DNA from 4 places in the Streptomyces spinoverrucosus genome. Region 1 is predicted to be linked to each of the others. Evidence: riboswitches for the same ligand, from Rfam matches in the RefSeq annotation. Region 1 holds a riboswitch; each other region holds the start of a gene.

Region 1 (4,203 bases):
GCCGGCCAGTCCGCCGAGCATCCAGCGCAGCGCCGACTGCGTCTTGTGCGGGTCGTTGGAGGTGACGACGAGGAAGCTGGCGAGCGCCGACAGCACCTCGGCCGTCGCCACGCCCGCCAGTACCAGCCGCACGGTGGTCATTCGCCCGCCGGACCGGGCCAGGAAGTAGACGGCGACGAGCGCGGCGAGGGCACCGAGGAACGCCGCCACCGGCAGCGAGAACACACCGAACAGGGTGAGGTTGAAGACGACGACCAGCACCGCGCCGACCGAGGCGCCGGACGACACCCCGAGCAGCATCGGGTCCGCGAGGGGGTTGCGTACGAGTGCCTGCAGGGCCATCCCGCACACCGCAAGGCCGGCGCCCACGACGCCGGCCAGCAGTACCCGGGGCAGCCGTACGTCGATGACGATCGTCTCGCGGACGGCGGTCCAGGTCGGGTCGGCCAGAGCCGGATGCACCCGGTGCAGCAGGATGCCCCAGACCTGGTCGGGCGGGACGCCGACGGATCCGACGGCGAACCCGAAGGTCGCCGCGGCGAGCACCAGAGCGGTCAGCAGCAGGAGCACGAGTGCGTACGGGACACCGGGGCGGCGCCCGAGGGTTTCCCCGGGCCCGCTCGCGTCTGACACGTCCTGCTCGTCGGTCACGCCCTTGGCGTCGATAGCGCCGCTCACTTGAAGCGGTCCGGGTGGAGCTGCCGGGCCAGGGACTCCACGCCGGCGGGCACCCGCACGCCCAGCACCGTGGACGACAGCGGCAGCACCGCGAACCGCTTGTTCTTGATGGCGGGTACGTCCTTGAGCGCCGGGTTGTTCAGCAGGAACTTCTTCTTGTCCGCGACCGGCTGGTCGCCGTAGTCGTAGATGACGACGACCTCGGGCGCGCGCTCGGCCACCTGCTCGAACGACACGTCACCGAACACCTTGTCCAGGTCCGCGAAGAGGTTCACCCCGCCGGCCTGCTTGATCATCTCGTTGCCGATGCCCGCGCCGCCCGCGGTGAAGGCGGTCTTGTCGCCGCTGTCGTAGACGAAGAGCTTGACCGGAGTGACTCCGGCGAGCTTTTCCTCGACCGTGTCCAGGGTGGCGTGGAGTTCCTTCAACTCCCGCTCGGCCCGGTCCGGTACACCGAAGATCTTGGCCACGTTCCGGATCTCCTGGTCCATCGTGGTCATCGTCACGGGGCCGGACGGGCATTCCTCGATGTTCAGATAGGAGTTGATCCCGGCCTTGGACAGGGCGTCGCGGCTGCGGCCCTCCTTCTCGTCGAAGGTGCTGGCGAACCCGCCGTAGGCGAAGTCGGGTTCGGCGGCCAGCAGCGTCTCGAAGGACGGGTACTCCTTGGCGACGACCTTGATCCCGTCGTACGCGTCCTGGTACTCCGGGAGGATCTTGTCGTCGAGGTAGGCCGTGCCCACCATCGAGTTCTCCAGCCCGAGGGCCAGCATGACCTCGGTCGCGTGCTGGTTCAGCGACACCGCGCGCTGCGGGGGTCGCTGATAGGTGGTCCGCACACCGCAGTTGGACACGGTGACCGGGAAGCCCTCGGCGGCGGTGTCCGACTGGGCGGCGTCGTTCTCGGTGGCGGTGCCGCCACAGCCGGATATCAGCAGGGCAGCCGCGGCGATCGCCGACAGCAGGGAGAGCGGGCGCTTGCCCATCATGTGGTGGTCCTCTCACCGCGGGGTGGAACGTGGAACCATCCGGACGGTGGTCCGGAAGTGGCCGGATACGGCTCGTTCAGTGGCGTCGGGAAGGTGGTCAGCCCGGCGGCACGAGCGCCCCGGACCGGGCACGCCGTGGCGGGGTGAAGACGTAGAGACTCAGGATCTCCGGCAGCGCGGCGAGACCCGGGCCGCCCGCCCGGACCCAGGCGGCGATGTCGTCGGTCGCGGCGGAATCGTTGACCAGGCCGAACCACACAGGCCGGCCCCCGGCGGCGCGCCCCTGCGACGAGGGCTGTACGACGATCACGTTCGCCTGGTCGCACACGTCGAGACAGTCGGTGATCCGGACCGGGGCGCTCTCGGCCAGACGCGTGGTCTGCTCACCGTGGTCGACGCCGGTCACCTTCGGGCTGCCGCAGCAGCAGTCACGGCACACGACGACCCGGCACGGCACCGAACCGCCCCGTGATGTCTCGGCAGACATCAGAACAAGCCCTCCTCCCCGGGGAAATCCGCCCCGGTCACGTCGAGGAGGCGACCGCGTGAGTCTCCTGGCTCTCGGGTCAGTGCTCGTCCCGGCCTTCCCACCCTCGTCCGGGCAGTGGTCTGTTCGGGATCCGCTCGCCGATCACAGTGGCGGGACCGCGCCGGATTCACACCGGCTTCCTCGTTCCGCCGTCGCCTTTTCGCGGGACATCATGACAGACGGACTCGTCATCTCATACGCCCGCAGCGCGGCCGGCCACGGTGAAGTGCTGCACACCACCGGCGGGCGCCATGCGGAACGCGCCGCCCCCATCGGTACCGCCGGGCGGCGCGCCACCCCTCGTTATGGGGTGATACCGCACCATAGTTGGGCGTCATGAGCACGGAATCGATCGATCAGCCTCAGCCGGATCCTCCGTCCGGCGCTCCGGTCAACGGTGCGCCCGACCGCGCCCTCGTCGGGATCGGGATGGCCGCGGTCGCCGCCGTGGTGCTGTGGGCCTGGCTCGGTGACGAGTCCTTCGACAGCGTCTCCTCAGCCAGTCTGGCCTGGGTCCTGGACAACTTCGGCTGGCTGTTCGTGGTCGCCGCGGACGTGTTCCTGGTCCTGTGCCTGGTGATCGCGTTCAGCCGGTTCGGCCTGATCAGGCTGGGCGAGGACGACTCCGAGCCGGAGTTCGGGAACCTCGCCTGGATCGCGATGATGTTCAGCGCGGGCATGGGCATCGGCCTGATGTTCTACGGCGTCGGGGAGCCGCTCACGCACTATCTGGCGCCGCCCCCGGCGAGCGGAGTGCCCGCCGAGTCCGCCGCGGCGGCGCGTACGGCCCTGGAGTACTCGTTCTTCCACTGGACGCTCACCCCATGGGCCATCTACGGGATCGCCGGGCTGGCGCTGGCGTACGCCGGTTTCCGCAAGGGCCGCGGCAATCGGCTCAGCGCCGCGTTCGTGCCGCTCATCGGGGCGCGGCGGGCGGTGTCCTGGCCCGGCAAGGTGATCGATCTGCTCGCCGTCTTCGCGACCGTGTTCGGTACGGCGACGAGTCTGGGCCTGGGCGCGCTCCAGGTGGCCGAGGGGCTCGACCTCACGGCGGGAATCGGCGCCACCCGGAACACGGAACTGGTCATCATCGCGGTCCTGTCGGCGGCGTTCGTCGTCTCGGCCTTCTCCGGTCTGCACCGGGGCATCAAGTGGCTGTCGACGCTGAACATCGTGCTCGCCGCCGCTCTGATGCTGTTCGTCTTCCTGTTCGGCCCCACCGTCCACATCCTGGACACGATCCCGGCGTCCGTCGGCGGCTATCTCAACGACCTGCTGCCGATGGCCACGCGCACCGGCGCCTTCTCCGACCAGTCGTGGCTGGGCACCTGGACGATCTTCTACTGGGCGTGGTGGCTGTCGTGGGCACCGTTCGTGGGGACGTTCATCGCCCGTATCTCGCACGGCCGGAGCATCCGCGAGTTCCTCATCGGAGTGCTGCTGGTGCCGAGCGGTGCGACCGTCGTCTGGTTCTGCGTGATGGGCGGTACGGCGCTGCGGCTGGAGTCGACCGGTCAGGCGGACCTCGGGGGCGAGGTGGCGGACGGCGCCGAGGCGGCGCTGTTCGCGATGCTGGACGCCCTGCCGATCGGCACGGTCACGTCGTTCGCGGCGATGGTCCTGGTCATGACCTACTTCGTCACGAGCGCCGACTCGGCGTCGCTGGTGATGGGCTCCCTGACCAGTCGCGGCGCGCTGCACCCGCCGTCGTGGCTCGTCGTGCTGTGGGGTGTGCTGATGGCGGCGGTGGCGGCGGTGCTGCTGGTGGTGGGCGGGCTGAACTCGCTGCAGACGGCGACGATCCTGGTGGCGCTGCCGTTCGTGGTCGTCATGCTGCTGCTGTGCTGGGCGCTGCTGAAGGAGCTGCGGGAGGACCCGGGCGCGGGACACACGCGGCACCACGCACTGCACCGGCTGCAGGACGTCGTACGCACGATGGTCGGCGACGTGGTCGCAGGACAGGCTCCGGCGCGCCACTACCGGCTGCGGCGGGCGGCGCAGGCCCGC
Region 2 (4,203 bases), on a different contig from region 1:
GACACCGGCGATCGAGGCGATGGTCGCGGTGGGCGCGATGGCCAGCAGCAGGGAGTTGCGCATGCCGACGGAGGCGATCCGCTCGCGCAGGGCGGCCCAGCGCTCCGGCCACGCCGGCTCGACGTCGAAGTGGTCGGGGTGCAGCACGCCCCGGGCGGTACGGGTCTTGTCCCACGCGGGCAGCGGCCCGTTGCGCTCGGCGAGGTCGGCGGACGCCTCGTACGCGGCGAGCATGATGCGCTCGGCGATCCGGGTGGACAGGGCCTTCGCCTGGGGCGAGTCGAAGGGCAGCCGCAGCTTGAAGAAGACGTCCTGCAGGCCCATCGCGCCGAGGCCGACGGGACGCCACCGGGCGTTGGAGCGGCCCGCCTGCTCGGTCGGGTAGAAGTTGATGTCGACCACGCGGTCGAGGAAGGTGACGGCGGTGCGGACGGTGGCGTCCAGCCGCTCCCAGTCGATGTCTTGAGTCGCCGTGTCGACAAAGGCGCCCAGGTTCACCGACCCCAGGTTGCAGACGGCCGTCTCCCCGTCGCTGGTGACCTCCAGGATCTCCGTGCAGAGGTTCGAGGAGTGCACGACGTGGCCCGGCTCGGCGGTCTGGTTGGCGGTCCGGTTGGCGGCGTCCTTGAAGGTCATCCAGCCGTTGCCGGTCTGCGCGAGGGTGCGCATCATCCGGCCGTACAGCTCGCGGGCGGGCAGCGTCTTCTTCGCCAGGCCCCGCGCCTCGGCCTCGCGGTAGGCGGCGTCGAACTCCTCGCCCCACAGGTCGACCAGCTCGGGCACGTCCGACGGCGAGAACAGCGACCACTGCGCGTCCGCGTTCACCCGGCGCATGAACTCGTCCGGGATCCAGTGCGCGAGGTTGAGGTTGTGCGTACGGCGGGCGTCCTCGCCGGTGTTGTCGCGCAGCTCCAGGAACTCCTCGATGTCGGAGTGCCAGGTCTCCAGGTAGACCGCGGCCGCGCCCTTGCGCCGGCCGCCCTGGTTCACGGCGGCGACGGAGGCGTCGAGGGTCTTCAGGAACGGGACGATGCCGTTGGAGTGGCCGTTGGTGCCGCGGATCAGGGAGCCGCGGGAACGGATCCGGGAGTACGAAAGCCCGATGCCGCCGGCGTGCTTGGAGAGCCGGGCCACCTGGTGGTAGCGCTCGTAGAGGGAGTCCAGCTCGTCCTTGGGGGAGTCCAGGAGGTAGCAGGACGACATCTGGGGGTGCCGGGTGCCGGAGTTGAACAGGGTGGGGGAGGAGGGGAGGTAGTCGAGGCGGCTCATGAGCCCGTAGAGCGCGGCGACTTCGTCCACCGACCGGGGGGTGTCGTCCTCGGCGAGGCCGGCGGCGACGCGCAGCATGAAGTGCTGGGGCGTCTCGATGACCCTGCGGGTGATCGGGTGCCGGAGCAGGTAGCGGCTGTGCAGGGTGCGCAGGCCGAAGTAGCCGAAGCGGTCGTCGGCGTTCGGGTCGATCAGGGCGTTCAGGCGGTCGGCGTGCCGGTGTACGAAGTCGGCCGTGCGGTCGGCGATGAGACCCTCCCGGTGCCCCACGGCGACGGACTCGGTGAAGGACGTGACGCCCTGGGAGGCGGCCTCGGCGGCGATGGAGATGGTCAGCAGCCGGGCGGCCAGCCGGGAGTAGGCGGGGTCCTCGGAGATGAGGCCGGCGGCGGCCTCCGTGGCCAGCTCGCGCAGCTCCGCCTCGTCCGCCCGGGCGGAGCGGCCGCGCAGCGCGGCGGCGGCGACCCGGCCGGGGTCGGCGTCGGGGAGGTCGGCGGTCAGCTCGGTCAGGGTCCGCAGCAACGCGGTTCCGGGACCGTCGGTTTCCACTTCCACCGGAGTCGCTTTGGCCGGTTCGGCTGGCGCGATGGTCATGTGGGGCTCTCCCTCGCTCGGCACAGGGGCCTTGCGGAGGGCAGGGGGCAGCACACGAGCGCACGCGGCGTCGCGTCCACCGGCCCATTCCACGAGGCCCGGACGTCGGGCACCCGGACCGGACGGGCCGGGTGCGCTGTCGGCAGGTCCTCGGACTGACTCCTGTGCACGGCGTCTGTGGGAACAGACATGCACAAGTACACCGTTGCGGGACAGTTCCGGATTCGCACCGGATTCCCCTGCGGCGACAGCGAGCATGAGCATACATCTAGTGCCGGGTGCGGAAGGCACCCCCATATGTTGTGTCGCCGATGACTTCAGAGCGTCAACTGGTAGGTGAGAAGCGTGATGTCGTCGAGGTGGGGGATGGGGTTCCAGTCGCGGTCGGGTGTGCGGGTGAAGCCGAGGCGTTCGTAGATGCGGTGGGCTGTGTGCATGGTGCGCTGGGTGGAGAGGACGATGCCGGTGCAGCCGTCGGCGGTGCGTGCGCGGTCGATGCAGGCGCGTACGAGGGCCTCGCCGACGCCTCGGCCGCGGGCCTCCGGCGCTACGGCCAACATGCGGATCTCGGCCTCTCCGAGGCCCGCTATGTCGGCCATGGGGCCGCCGGAGGGGACGAAGGTCACGCCGCCCAGGACGCGTTCGTGCTCGACGGCTACCAGTACCTCTGCGGCGGCCGCCCGCTTCGCTACGTTGTTGAGTTCCCCGAGGTATTCGTCGCTCTCCCCGAAGTCCAGTAGGCCGTCCTGGAGATAGGCCTGGGCCGTGATGTCGCCGAGGGCGTCGTATTCGGTGGGGATGGCGGGGCGGATGACGATGTCCATGGGGGGAGTGTGTACGACAGCGGGCCGCCGTATGGCTCGATGCCGGCGGCCCGCTGCGGGTTGTGGTGGGTTCTCGCGCCCACGCGGCGGAGCCGCATATCGATACAGCCCCGCGCCCCTGAGGGCGTTGTTCTCGCGCTTCTTAGTGGCTTGCCCCAGCCGTTGCCGGGGGAAGCTCCACCTGGACTCCCGGGTCTCCGGCGTCCGCGGTGTAGTCCTCGGGCTTCGTCTCATCGATGCCCTCGGGGGCCTTCGCCGCCCTCAGGACGAAGGTGAGGACCACCGTCACCACCAGGTTGAGGACGAACGCGGTGAGGCCGATGTAGCCGATCTCGCCGATGCCGGGGATCTCCGCCGACGAGCCGCCGAAGTGCTTCTGGGTCGGGGAGGCGACGCCGTACGCCGCGACCGTGCCGTAGATCATGCCGACCGCCCAGCCGGCCAGCAGGGCCCAGCGGTGGAACCAGCGGGTGAACAGGCCGCCGACCAGGGCGGGCATGGTCTGCAGGATCCAGATGCCGCCCAGCAGCTGGAAGTTGATCGCGACCGTCTTGTCCATGCCGAGGACGAAGACGAGGGCGCCGACCTTCACCAGCAGGGACACCATCTTGGAGACCTTGGTCTCCTGTGCGGGCGTGGCGTCCGGCTTCAGGAAGTCCTTGTAGATGTTGCGGGTGAAGAGGTTCGCGGCCGCGATCGACATGATGGCCGCCGGGACCAGCGCGCCGATGCCGATCGCCGCGAACGCGACGCCCGTGAACCAGTCCGGGAACATGTTCTCGAACAGCTGCGGGATCGCCAGCTGGCCGTTCTCCACCTTGATACCGGCCGCGATCGCCATGAAGCCGAGCAGGCCCAGCATGCCCAGCATCAGCGAGTACAGCGGCAGGATCGTGGAGTTGCGGCGGATCACGTCCCGGCTGCGGCTGGAGAGGACCGCCGTCACGCTGTGCGGGTACATGAACAGCGCGAGCGCCGAGCCCAGCGCCAGCGTGGCGTAGGTCCACTGCGAGGCCGCGTTCGGTATGAGTCCGCCCGCACCGGCTGCCTCGTACTTGTCGCTCGCCGCGCTGAAGATGTCGTCGAAGCCGCCCAGCTTGATCGGGATGTAGATGATCGCGACGGCGATGACGATGTAGATCAGCGCGTCCTTCACGAACGCGATCAGGGCCGGTGCCCGCAGACCCGACGAGTAGGTGTACGCGGCCAGCACGCCGAAGGCGATCAGCAGCGGCAGGTCCTTGATGAACCAGTTGGTGTCCTCGCCACCGCCGATGCCCATCACGTCCAGCACGGCCTGGATGCCGACCAGCTGGAGCGCGATGTACGGCATCGTCGCGAGGATGCCGGTGACGGCCACCGCGAGGGAGAGGCCCTTCGAGCCGAAGCGGCCCCGGACGAAGTCCGAGGTGGTGACGTATCCGTGCTTGTGCGAGACGGACCACAGGCGGGGCAGGAAGACGAACATCATCGGGTAGATGAGGATCGTGTACGGCACCGCGAAGAAGCCGGCCGC
Region 3 (4,203 bases), on a different contig from region 1:
ATACCCGGCGATGGACGGGCAGCCGGAGGCGAGCGTCTCGAAGACGAGCACGCCGTCGGCGCGAGTGAGGCCGGAGCCTCCGGACTCCTCACGGACGTACACGCCGCCGAGGCCGAGACCGGCCGCCTTGCGGAGCACGTCGACGGGGAAGTGCTTGTCCCGGTCCCAGTCGAGGGCGTGCGGGGCGAGATGGTCCTGGGCGAAGTCGAGGGTGGTCTCGACAAGGGCCTGCTGGTCCTCGGTGAGCATGGTCATACCGCTCACCCCATCGTCGGGATGGTGAAACTGGCGCCTTCCCTGAGGCCGGCGGGCCAGCGTGAAGTGACCGTCTTCGTACGGGTGTAGAAGCGGATCGCGTCCGGACCGTGCTGGTTCAGATCGCCGAATCCGGAGCGCTTCCAGCCGCCGAACGTGTGGTAGGCGACCGGCACCGGGATGGGCACGTTGACGCCGACCATGCCGGTGTTCACACGCCGGGTGAAGTCGCGGGCGGTGTCGCCGTCCCGGGTGAAGATCGCGACGCCGTTGCCGTAGGTGTGCTCGCTGGGCAGGCGCAGGGCCTCCTCGTAGTCGGCGGCGCGGACGACGGACAGGACCGGGCCGAAGATCTCCTCCTGGTAGATGCGCATGGAAGGAGTCACCCGGTCGAAGAGGGAGGCGCCCGCGAAGAAGCCGTCCTCGTGGCCGGGGAGGGTGAAGTCCCGTCCGTCGACGACGAGTTCGGCGCCCTCCTCGACACCGAGGTCGACGTAGGAGCGGACGCGGTCGACGGCGTCTTGGCCGACCAGGGGGCCGAAGTCGGCGTCCGGGTCGTCGCTGCGGCCGATGCGCAGGCCGGCGATGCGGTCCTTGAGGCGGGCCACGAGGGCGTCGGCGGTCTGTTCGCCCACCGGTACGGCCACGGAGATCGCCATGCAGCGCTCGCCCGCCGAGCCGTATCCGGCACCGATCAGGGCGTCGACGGCCTGGTCGAGGTCGGCGTCCGGCATCACGATCATGTGGTTCTTGGCGCCGCCGAAGCACTGGGCGCGCTTGCCGTGGGCGGCGGCGGTGGCGTAGACGTGCGCGGCGATCGGGGTGGAGCCGACGAAGCCGAGGGCGGCGACGCGCGGGTCTTCGAGGAGGGTGTCGACGGTCTCGCGGGCGCCGTTGACGACGTTGAGGACGCCGGGCGGCAGGCCCGCCTCCAGGAAGAGTTCCGCGAGGCGGAGCGGGACCGACGGGTCGCGCTCGGAGGGCTTGAGGATGAAGGCGTTGCCGCAGGCCAGGGCCGGGGCGGCCTTCCACAGGGGAATCATCGCGGGGAAGTTGAACGGGGTGATCCCGGCGACCACGCCGAGCGGTGCGCGCAGCGAGTGCACGTCGATGCCCGTGCCCGCGTTGTCGGTGAACTCGCCCTTGAGCAGGTGCGGGATGCCCGCTGCGAACTCGACGACCTCCAAGCCGCGTTGGATGTCACCGTGCGCGTCGGCGATGGTCTTGCCGTGCTCGGAGGACAGCAGCCGGGCCAGCGCATCCTTCTCCTCCTCCACAAGCTGGAGGAAGCGCAGGAGCACACGCGCCCGGCGCTGCGGGTTCCAGGCGGCCCATTCGCGCTGGGCCTCGGCGGCGTCGGCGATGGCCGCCGCGGTCTCGGCACGGTTCGCCAGCGGTACATGGGCCTGGACGCGGCCGGTGTTGGGGTCGTACACCTCGCCGTAGGCCCCCGATGTACCCGGGGTGTGCTTGCCGCCGACGAAATGGGTCAACTCGCGCACAGCGGCGCGGTCGTGTTCGCGGACCATCGATGCCTGCTCTCGTCAGGTGGGATCCGGGGATGGCACGCCGGTCCGGCACCTCGGGACGCTCGTGGCGTCGGGGTGCGGGGCAGCGCGAGATCGCGTATGGCTCGAAGCCCGTCCTCGTCAGAGAACGGGGGATTCACCTGGGTCGTGGGTGCACACCGGTGCCATGCGTGTCTGCTCCATCCTCGTGGACAACACGGAACAAATCCCACGGCCGGTATCCTGACTCCCGGATCAGCGCGCGCCGTCCGCCTTCCCGACATCCAGCTCGTCAGTGGCGTATCTCTCGACGGCGTACTCCCCGGTCACAGTGGCGGGACCGTGCCGGATTCACACCGGCTTCCCTGCACCGCGGGCCTTCCCCACGAATATATAGTTGGACGTCCTAGTAAATCCAGTCCTGCCGTGCGGCGGATGACATCGGGCGCCTAGGGTCGCGGTATGCGCATCGTCTCCCTGCTGCCCGCCGCGACCGACATCGTGGCCGAGCTCGGCCTCATCGAACGGCTGGTCGGCCGGACCCACGAGTGCGACTGGCCTCCCGCTTCGGTGACCGGCGTACAGGTCGTCACGCGTGCGGAATTCACCCCGGACGACCTCACCAGCCGCGAGATCTCCGACGCCGTGGGCGGCTCGGCGCACTCCGGGTCGTCCCTCTACACCCTCGACACCGAGGCCCTGGCCGGCCTCCGCCCGGACGTCGTCCTCACCCAGGACCTGTGCGACGTGTGCGCCGTGTCGTACGAGAAGGTGAGCCGGGCCGTACGTGTCCTGGACGCCGGCACCCGCGTCCTCAGCCTGGAGCCGCGCACTCTCGACGACGTACTGGACTGTCTGGTCACGGTCGGCGAGCTGCTCGGAGTGCGGGAGCGGGCCGAGCAGCGTCGGGCGGAGCTGCGGGCCCGGCTCGACCGGGTCCGTGCTGCGGTGGCGGGGCGGGACCGGCCGCGCGTCGTCGCCATCGAGTGGCTGGACCCGCTGTGGCCCGCCGGACACTGGGTGCCCGAGCAGATCACCCGCGCCGGGGGCGAGCCGCTGCTCGCCGCGCCCGGCGAACACACCAAGCCGATGACCTGGGAGGCCGTACGCGCGGCCCAGCCGGACGTCGTCCTGGTGCTGCCCTGCGGCTTCGCTCCCGAACGGACGCTGAAGGAACGGGAGTTGCTGACCGCTCTGCCCGGCTGGGCGGACCTGCCCGCCGTCCGGGCCGGCCGGGTGTGGGTGCTCGACGGCCCGGCCTACTTCAACCGCCCCGGCCCGCGCGTGGTCCGTGGCGCGGAGGTACTGGCGCATGTCCTGCACGGTGTGCGGGCCGGGGAGACGGTTACGGCGGCGGAGGCGCGCCCGTTCGAGGACGACGCCCGCCGCTGAAGCGGGTCACGACCGGCGCCGGAAGCGGTGCTGGTACCGCAGGTGGATCAGCAGGGCGTACAGCACGGCGCGCGCCGTTCACGCCAGATACAGGCCGGGGAGCCCGAGGCAGAGAGGGACGCCGAGGAGCCAGGTGTCCCGCGCCGCCGGAGCCCCGAGCTCGCGGTCCGCGCCGATGCCCGGGGCGCCGGTCTCGCGGGCAAGCTCCTGGAGGCCGTGACCGCCGACGCCCCCGAGGGCCGCTCCTGGCTGCTGACGTCCGTCCAGTCGCCACGAGCCATGTCCTTCTACCGCCACCAGGGCTGGACCCCCGCCACCCCGCCCGTTCCCTGGCCCCCCAACCCCTGTAACCACGGCCCCAACCTCGGTAGGTAGGCCCGAACACCGGAAGCGGTGCGGGAATGCCCAGTCGTCTGTCGAAGCGGTGCACTCTCCTCATCCGGCTACGACATCACCGGTCAGCAGCTGACGAGTCCTATTGGGGATCGAGTTGCATCACCTGTGTGGCAGTCGTTCCCGTGGCGGTGGCGGCCAGGTAGGTGATGCGGAGGGTGCCGGTGGTGGGTTCGCGGTCGACGAGGACGTTGACGCCGTAGACCGACTTGATCAGGTCCGGGGTCAGCACGGCCTCCGGGGTGCCCGCCGCGGCGACCTCGCCGTGGTCGAGGACGACGATGTGGTCGCAGTAACGGGCGGCGAGGTTGAGGTCGTGCAGGGCGACGACGCAGGTGACGTCCAGTGATGTCAGCAGGTCGAGGAGTTCGAGCTGGTGGCGTATGTCGAGGTGGTTGGTGGGTTCGTCGAGCAGGATCTCCTGCGGTTCCTGGGCGAGGGCGCGGGCGAGTTGGGCACGCTGCTTCTCCCCTCCGGAGAGGGTGTGCCAGCTCTGGTACTGCTTGCCGGTGATGTCGGTCCGTTCCAGCGCCGCGTCGACGATCCGCCGATCGTGCTCCGTCAGCGCGTCGAAGCGGCCGCGGAACGGTGTGCGCCCGAGTTCCACGACCTGGCGGACGTTGACGTGGTGGTGGGCGGACACGTCCTGTTCGAC
Region 4 (4,203 bases), on a different contig from region 1:
CGAGGATCTGGAAGCCGCCGCAGATGCCGAGCACGGGCCGTTGCTCGGCGACCCTGCGGGCGACGGCCGCCGCGAGCCCCCGCTCCCGCAGCCACTCCAGTGCCCGTACGGTCCCGCGCGTCCCCGGTATCACCACGAGATCGGCGTCGGCCAGCTCCTCGGGCCGGTCCACGAACCGCACCACGACACCGGGTTCGGCGGCGAGGGCGTCCACGTCCGTGAAGTTGGACATCAGCGGTACCGCACACACGGCGACGCGCAGCACGTCCGCGCCGACGGGCGGCGCGACGACGGACTCCCGCACGGCCCCGCGCATCGAGACGCGCAGTCCGTCCTCCTCGTCGATCCCCAGCCCGTGCCGGTACGGCAGCACACCGTACGTCCGCCGCCCGGTGAGCGTCCGGAGCATGTCCAGCCCCGGCTCCAGCAGGGAGACATCCCCGCGGAACTTGTTGACGAGGAACCCGGCGACGAACTCCTGGTCCTGCGGCGACAGCAGGGCGACGGTCCCGAAGAACGAGGCGAAGACCCCGCCACGGTCGATGTCGCCGACGACGAGCACGGGGAGCCGGGCGTTGCGCGCGATCCCCATGTTCACGATGTCCGTCCGCCGCAGATTGATCTCGGCCGGGCTGCCGGCCCCCTCACAGATCACCGCGTCATACGTGCCCCGCAACTCGGCGAGACAGTCGAGCACGGTACCGAGAAGCCGCTGCTGCCGTCCCCCGTGGTACCCGCGCGCGCTCATCTCCCCGACGGGCCTGCCCAGCAGCACCACCTGGCTGCTCCGCTCCCCGCCCGGCTTGAGCAGCACCGGGTTCATCAGCGCGGTCGGCTCCACACGGCACGCCTGCGCCTGCATGGCCTGCGCCCGCCCGATCTCGGCACCCTCGCGGGTGACGAACGAATTGAGCGACATGTTCTGCGCCTTGAAGGGCGCGACCTTGACGCCCTGCCGCACCAGCCAGCGGCAGATCCCGGCGGTGACGACACTCTTTCCGGCGTCGGAGGTGGTACCGGCGACCAGAAGTCCCCCGCTCATGACGCACGCCCCTTCCTCAGCATCCGCGCGCCCGCGCACACGCCGAGCGCGAGCCAGCCGACGCGCCGGGAGAGCCGTACGGCCCGATCGATGTCGGCGACTTCGACCAGACGTCCCCGGCCGTTGAGCAGGGGCCGGTGCTCGACCCGCCCCCGTACGAGAGGGTGCCGCCGAGCCGCACCCCCAGCGCGCCCGCGAACGACGCCTCCACGGGCCCGGCGTTGGGGCTGGGATGCCGACCGGCGTCGTCGTGCCAGGCCCGCACGGCCGCGCGCGGATCCGGTCCGGCGAGAGCGGCGAGTACGGCGGTCAGCCGAGCCCCCGGCCACCCGGCGACGTCGTCGAGCCGAGCGGAGGCCCACCCGTACCGCCGGTACTTGGGCGACTTGTGCCCGACCATGGCGTCCAGGGTGTTCACGGCTCGGAACCCGACGAGGCCGGGCACTCCACCGACGGCCCCCCACACCAGCGCCCCCACCACCGCGTCGGAGGTGTTCTCGGCGACCGACTCGACCACGGCGCGGGCGATCCCGTCGGCGTCGAGGGCCTGCGGATCCCGCCCGCACAGATGCGGCAGCCGCGCCCGCGCCCCCTCGACGTCCCCGGCCTCCAGGGCATGCCCGATGGCCCGGGCTTCGCGGGCGAGTGAAGTCCCCCCGACGACGGCCCAGGTGGCGAGCCCGGTGACGGCGACGGAGGCGGCGGGGGAGGACCGTACGACCCTGCGGGCGAGGGCACCGAGCGCGACGGCGCCACCGGCGCACACGGCGGTGTGCGCCGCACCCCAAGCGCGGTGGTCGCGCCACAACACCCGTTCCACGGCGGCGGCGGCCCGCCCGAACGCGGCGACCGGATGCCCGCGGCGCGGATCGCCGAGGAGGAGGTCGCCGAGGAGGCCGGCGGCGGCGCCGTACGCGAAGACGCGATCGGCACGCATGGGGCTCAGCCGGCCGTGCGGTCGGGCAGAGACCTGGTGCGGGACCTCACTGGGCAGCCGAGCATCGCGTTATGTCCTCACTCAGGGTGTCCGCGCCCTGGTTCGACGAGACCGGCGGCGAGAGTTCCTGGCTCCCGGGGAGTTACCTCCCCGGTCACAGTGGCGGGACCGCGCCGGATTCACACCGACTTCCTCTCCTGCCGCCGTACATGGCTCCGGAAGTCCACCACGGGGCCGGAACGGCCGTCAACTTGCCGTTGACCTGCGACGCTGCGGTGTGCGGAGTTCCACATCGCTGAAATATCGTCAGCCGTCGGAATCGGCGCCTTCTAGCCTCTTTCCAGGCCGGGAAGCTGGGCACACTCCAGGAGAACGGCAGTGCGAAGGCTGAGAGCGCCGGCGAGCGGCATTGGGTGATTCGTGGCGGGGAGACGAACCTGGTGTGGCCGAGCCTCCGTTGCCCTGGGGCGGACCCCGGGCGGTGGCGGGACACGGCGCTGGGGGACGTCGCGGTGAGGACGCCGTGTCGGTGCGCTGACTCTTGGGTGAAGGAGGTCGGTGTGATCGGCGGTGAGTCGTGGCGGCGGGTGTGGATCAGGAGCAGCCATTCCGGCAATACGGGCGGTGAGTGTCTGGAACTGGCCCTGGGGGAGACCGAGGTGCTCGTGCGTGACTCGAAGGGGCGCCACGACGCTGTGCTCACCTTCCGCCACGCCGCGTGGTGTGGTTTTCTGTCGGGGCTGGCGGACCCGGGAGCGGATGGTTCTTGACGATCCGTGCGGGGGCGGGAGGTAAGCGCATGGGAGACCGGGCCAAGGGTTCTTCCTCGGAGCGGACGAGGAAGCCGCACACAAGGGGGAGTTCGATCACGTCGGCCGCGCCGCTGGCGCTGTACGCCACGGTGATGGGTGGGCTCGCCGTCGGAGTCGGCGCCCTGGCCGCGCTGCTGGTGCCGGCCGGTGAGGCGCGTGCCGTGGTCTGGCTGGCGCTGACCGTGCTCATCGCCGGGGCCGCCGGTCTGTGGTGGGGGCTCACCCCGGTCAGCGACCGGCTCCGGGTTCTGCACCGGGCCCTGGCGTCGGCTCAGCCCCGGAGGTCCCCGCACCACTGACGGGGCCGCTCTGCGTGCTGCCGGAGCGATGGCGCAGCGCCCTGCCCAGTCCGGCGCCGAGCACGGTGACCAGCGCTGCTCCGGTCGCGCCGATCACCGCCGTGGTGAGCGGGGTCGCGATCCCGAAGGGGAGTGCGGGGGCGACTCTGGCGGCCACGGCGATGCTGAACAGCAGCAGACTGGCGCACGCCGTTCCCAGGAGCAGCCGGACCGACAGCAGGCGTATCTCCCCGTCCACCCGGGCGTTCTCCACCCGGATCAGAGCGTCCACCCACTCCGGCCGCTGCATGGCGTAGGCCTTCAGGGTGCAGTCGTCGAGTGGCACGGGTCCTTCCTGCTGAGCGGACTCGGGAGGGACCCCGGGATCCTCACCCGGCGGAACGGTCCGGGCCGCGCGCAACCGGCGCCACCACTCTCGCAACCCGAAGACCGCCATCGGTCCACCCCCGAACTCGCCCGGGCCGTCCCGTCCCGGGGTCAGTTGTTGTCCAGACTCTCCTTGACCGCGTCGATCAGCTCGATCATTCGGTCACCGTGACAAGCGATGCTGCTGATTTCCTCGAAACACTCCTCACGATGAACGTGGCCACGCTGAAGTGTGCCCCTGCGGAGAAGGGCAGCACCTGCAGGTTCACCCGGGGCCGCTGCATCAGCGTCTTGAGGTGGTCCAACTGCTGACGGAACACCGAAGGGCCGCCCCTCGTCGCCGTCGAGGTAGCGCTCCTGACGTGTCGTACGGAGCTCCACGAGTCGGCGCAGGTTCGGCCCCGCGTCACCGGTGGCGATCAGCGCGCCCGAGGTGAACACGGCTTACTCGCGGGCTTTGCGCAGCTCGATGCGGAGCCTGCGCCGATTCAGGCTCGGATCGATGTCTCTGGCCATGGTGCTCCCTGCCACATGTCGTCGTTGACTCGTCAGGCGGCCACTGTCGGACAGCAACTTCCCGGCAAGGTCGCTGCGCTGCTCCGAATGCGGATAAAACCCCCGCAAGCATTACAAAGCGCCTACGGGGGTTGATTCTGAAGTTGTCAGGGCTGAGCAGAGGTGAACAGAGACGGCCGTGAGGCTTCCGGTCTCAGGCCATGATCAGGAAAATTCCGTACGCCACCGCAG

What was found. Region 1 has a riboswitch for cobalamin ahead of I2W78_RS35550 ((2Fe-2S) ferredoxin domain-containing protein). Riboswitches for the same ligand answer to the same signal wherever they lie in the genome.
Positions count from the first base shown of each region.
Region 2: another riboswitch for cobalamin. It lies ahead of I2W78_RS12310 (ribonucleoside-diphosphate reductase subunit alpha); the one in region 1 lies ahead of I2W78_RS35550 ((2Fe-2S) ferredoxin domain-containing protein).
Region 3: another riboswitch for cobalamin. It lies ahead of I2W78_RS06950 (CoA-acylating methylmalonate-semialdehyde dehydrogenase); the one in region 1 lies ahead of I2W78_RS35550 ((2Fe-2S) ferredoxin domain-containing protein).
Region 4: another riboswitch for cobalamin. It lies ahead of I2W78_RS31905 (cobalamin biosynthesis protein); the one in region 1 lies ahead of I2W78_RS35550 ((2Fe-2S) ferredoxin domain-containing protein).

Region 1 covers NZ_JADPZX010000002.1:19,450-23,652, forward strand. The annotation lists gene I2W78_RS35540 (FecCD family ABC transporter permease) at 1-633, opposite strand, end outside; gene I2W78_RS35545 (ABC transporter substrate-binding protein) at 675-1,667, opposite strand; gene I2W78_RS35550 ((2Fe-2S) ferredoxin domain-containing protein) at 1,765-2,154, opposite strand; cobalamin riboswitch at 2,197-2,392, opposite strand; gene I2W78_RS35555 (BCCT family transporter) at 2,533-4,203, shown strand, end outside.
Region 2 covers NZ_JADPZX010000001.1:2,761,823-2,766,025, reverse strand. The annotation lists gene I2W78_RS12310 (ribonucleoside-diphosphate reductase subunit alpha) at 1-1,863, opposite strand, end outside; cobalamin riboswitch at 1,988-2,127, opposite strand; gene I2W78_RS12305 (GNAT family N-acetyltransferase) at 2,181-2,687, opposite strand; gene mctP (monocarboxylate uptake permease MctP) at 2,830-4,203, opposite strand, start outside.
Region 3 covers NZ_JADPZX010000001.1:1,514,538-1,518,740, forward strand. The annotation lists gene I2W78_RS06945 (acyl-CoA dehydrogenase family protein) at 1-255, opposite strand, end outside; gene I2W78_RS06950 (CoA-acylating methylmalonate-semialdehyde dehydrogenase) at 261-1,784, opposite strand; cobalamin riboswitch at 1,980-2,153, opposite strand; gene I2W78_RS06955 (cobalamin-binding protein) at 2,226-3,155, shown strand; partial or broken gene I2W78_RS40305 (GNAT family N-acetyltransferase) at 3,312-3,485, shown strand; gene I2W78_RS06965 (ABC transporter ATP-binding protein) at 3,631-4,203, opposite strand, start outside.
Region 4 covers NZ_JADPZX010000001.1:7,021,370-7,025,572, forward strand. The annotation lists gene I2W78_RS31900 (cobyric acid synthase) at 1-1,042, opposite strand, end outside; partial or broken gene I2W78_RS31905 (cobalamin biosynthesis protein) at 1,039-1,979, opposite strand; cobalamin riboswitch at 2,082-2,222, opposite strand; gene I2W78_RS41225 (DUF397 domain-containing protein) at 2,540-2,749, shown strand; gene I2W78_RS31915 (hypothetical protein) at 2,779-3,090, shown strand; gene I2W78_RS31920 (hypothetical protein) at 3,020-3,415, opposite strand; gene I2W78_RS40845 (Scr1 family TA system antitoxin-like transcriptional regulator) at 3,612-3,776, opposite strand; gene I2W78_RS31930 (hypothetical protein) at 4,166-4,203, opposite strand, start outside.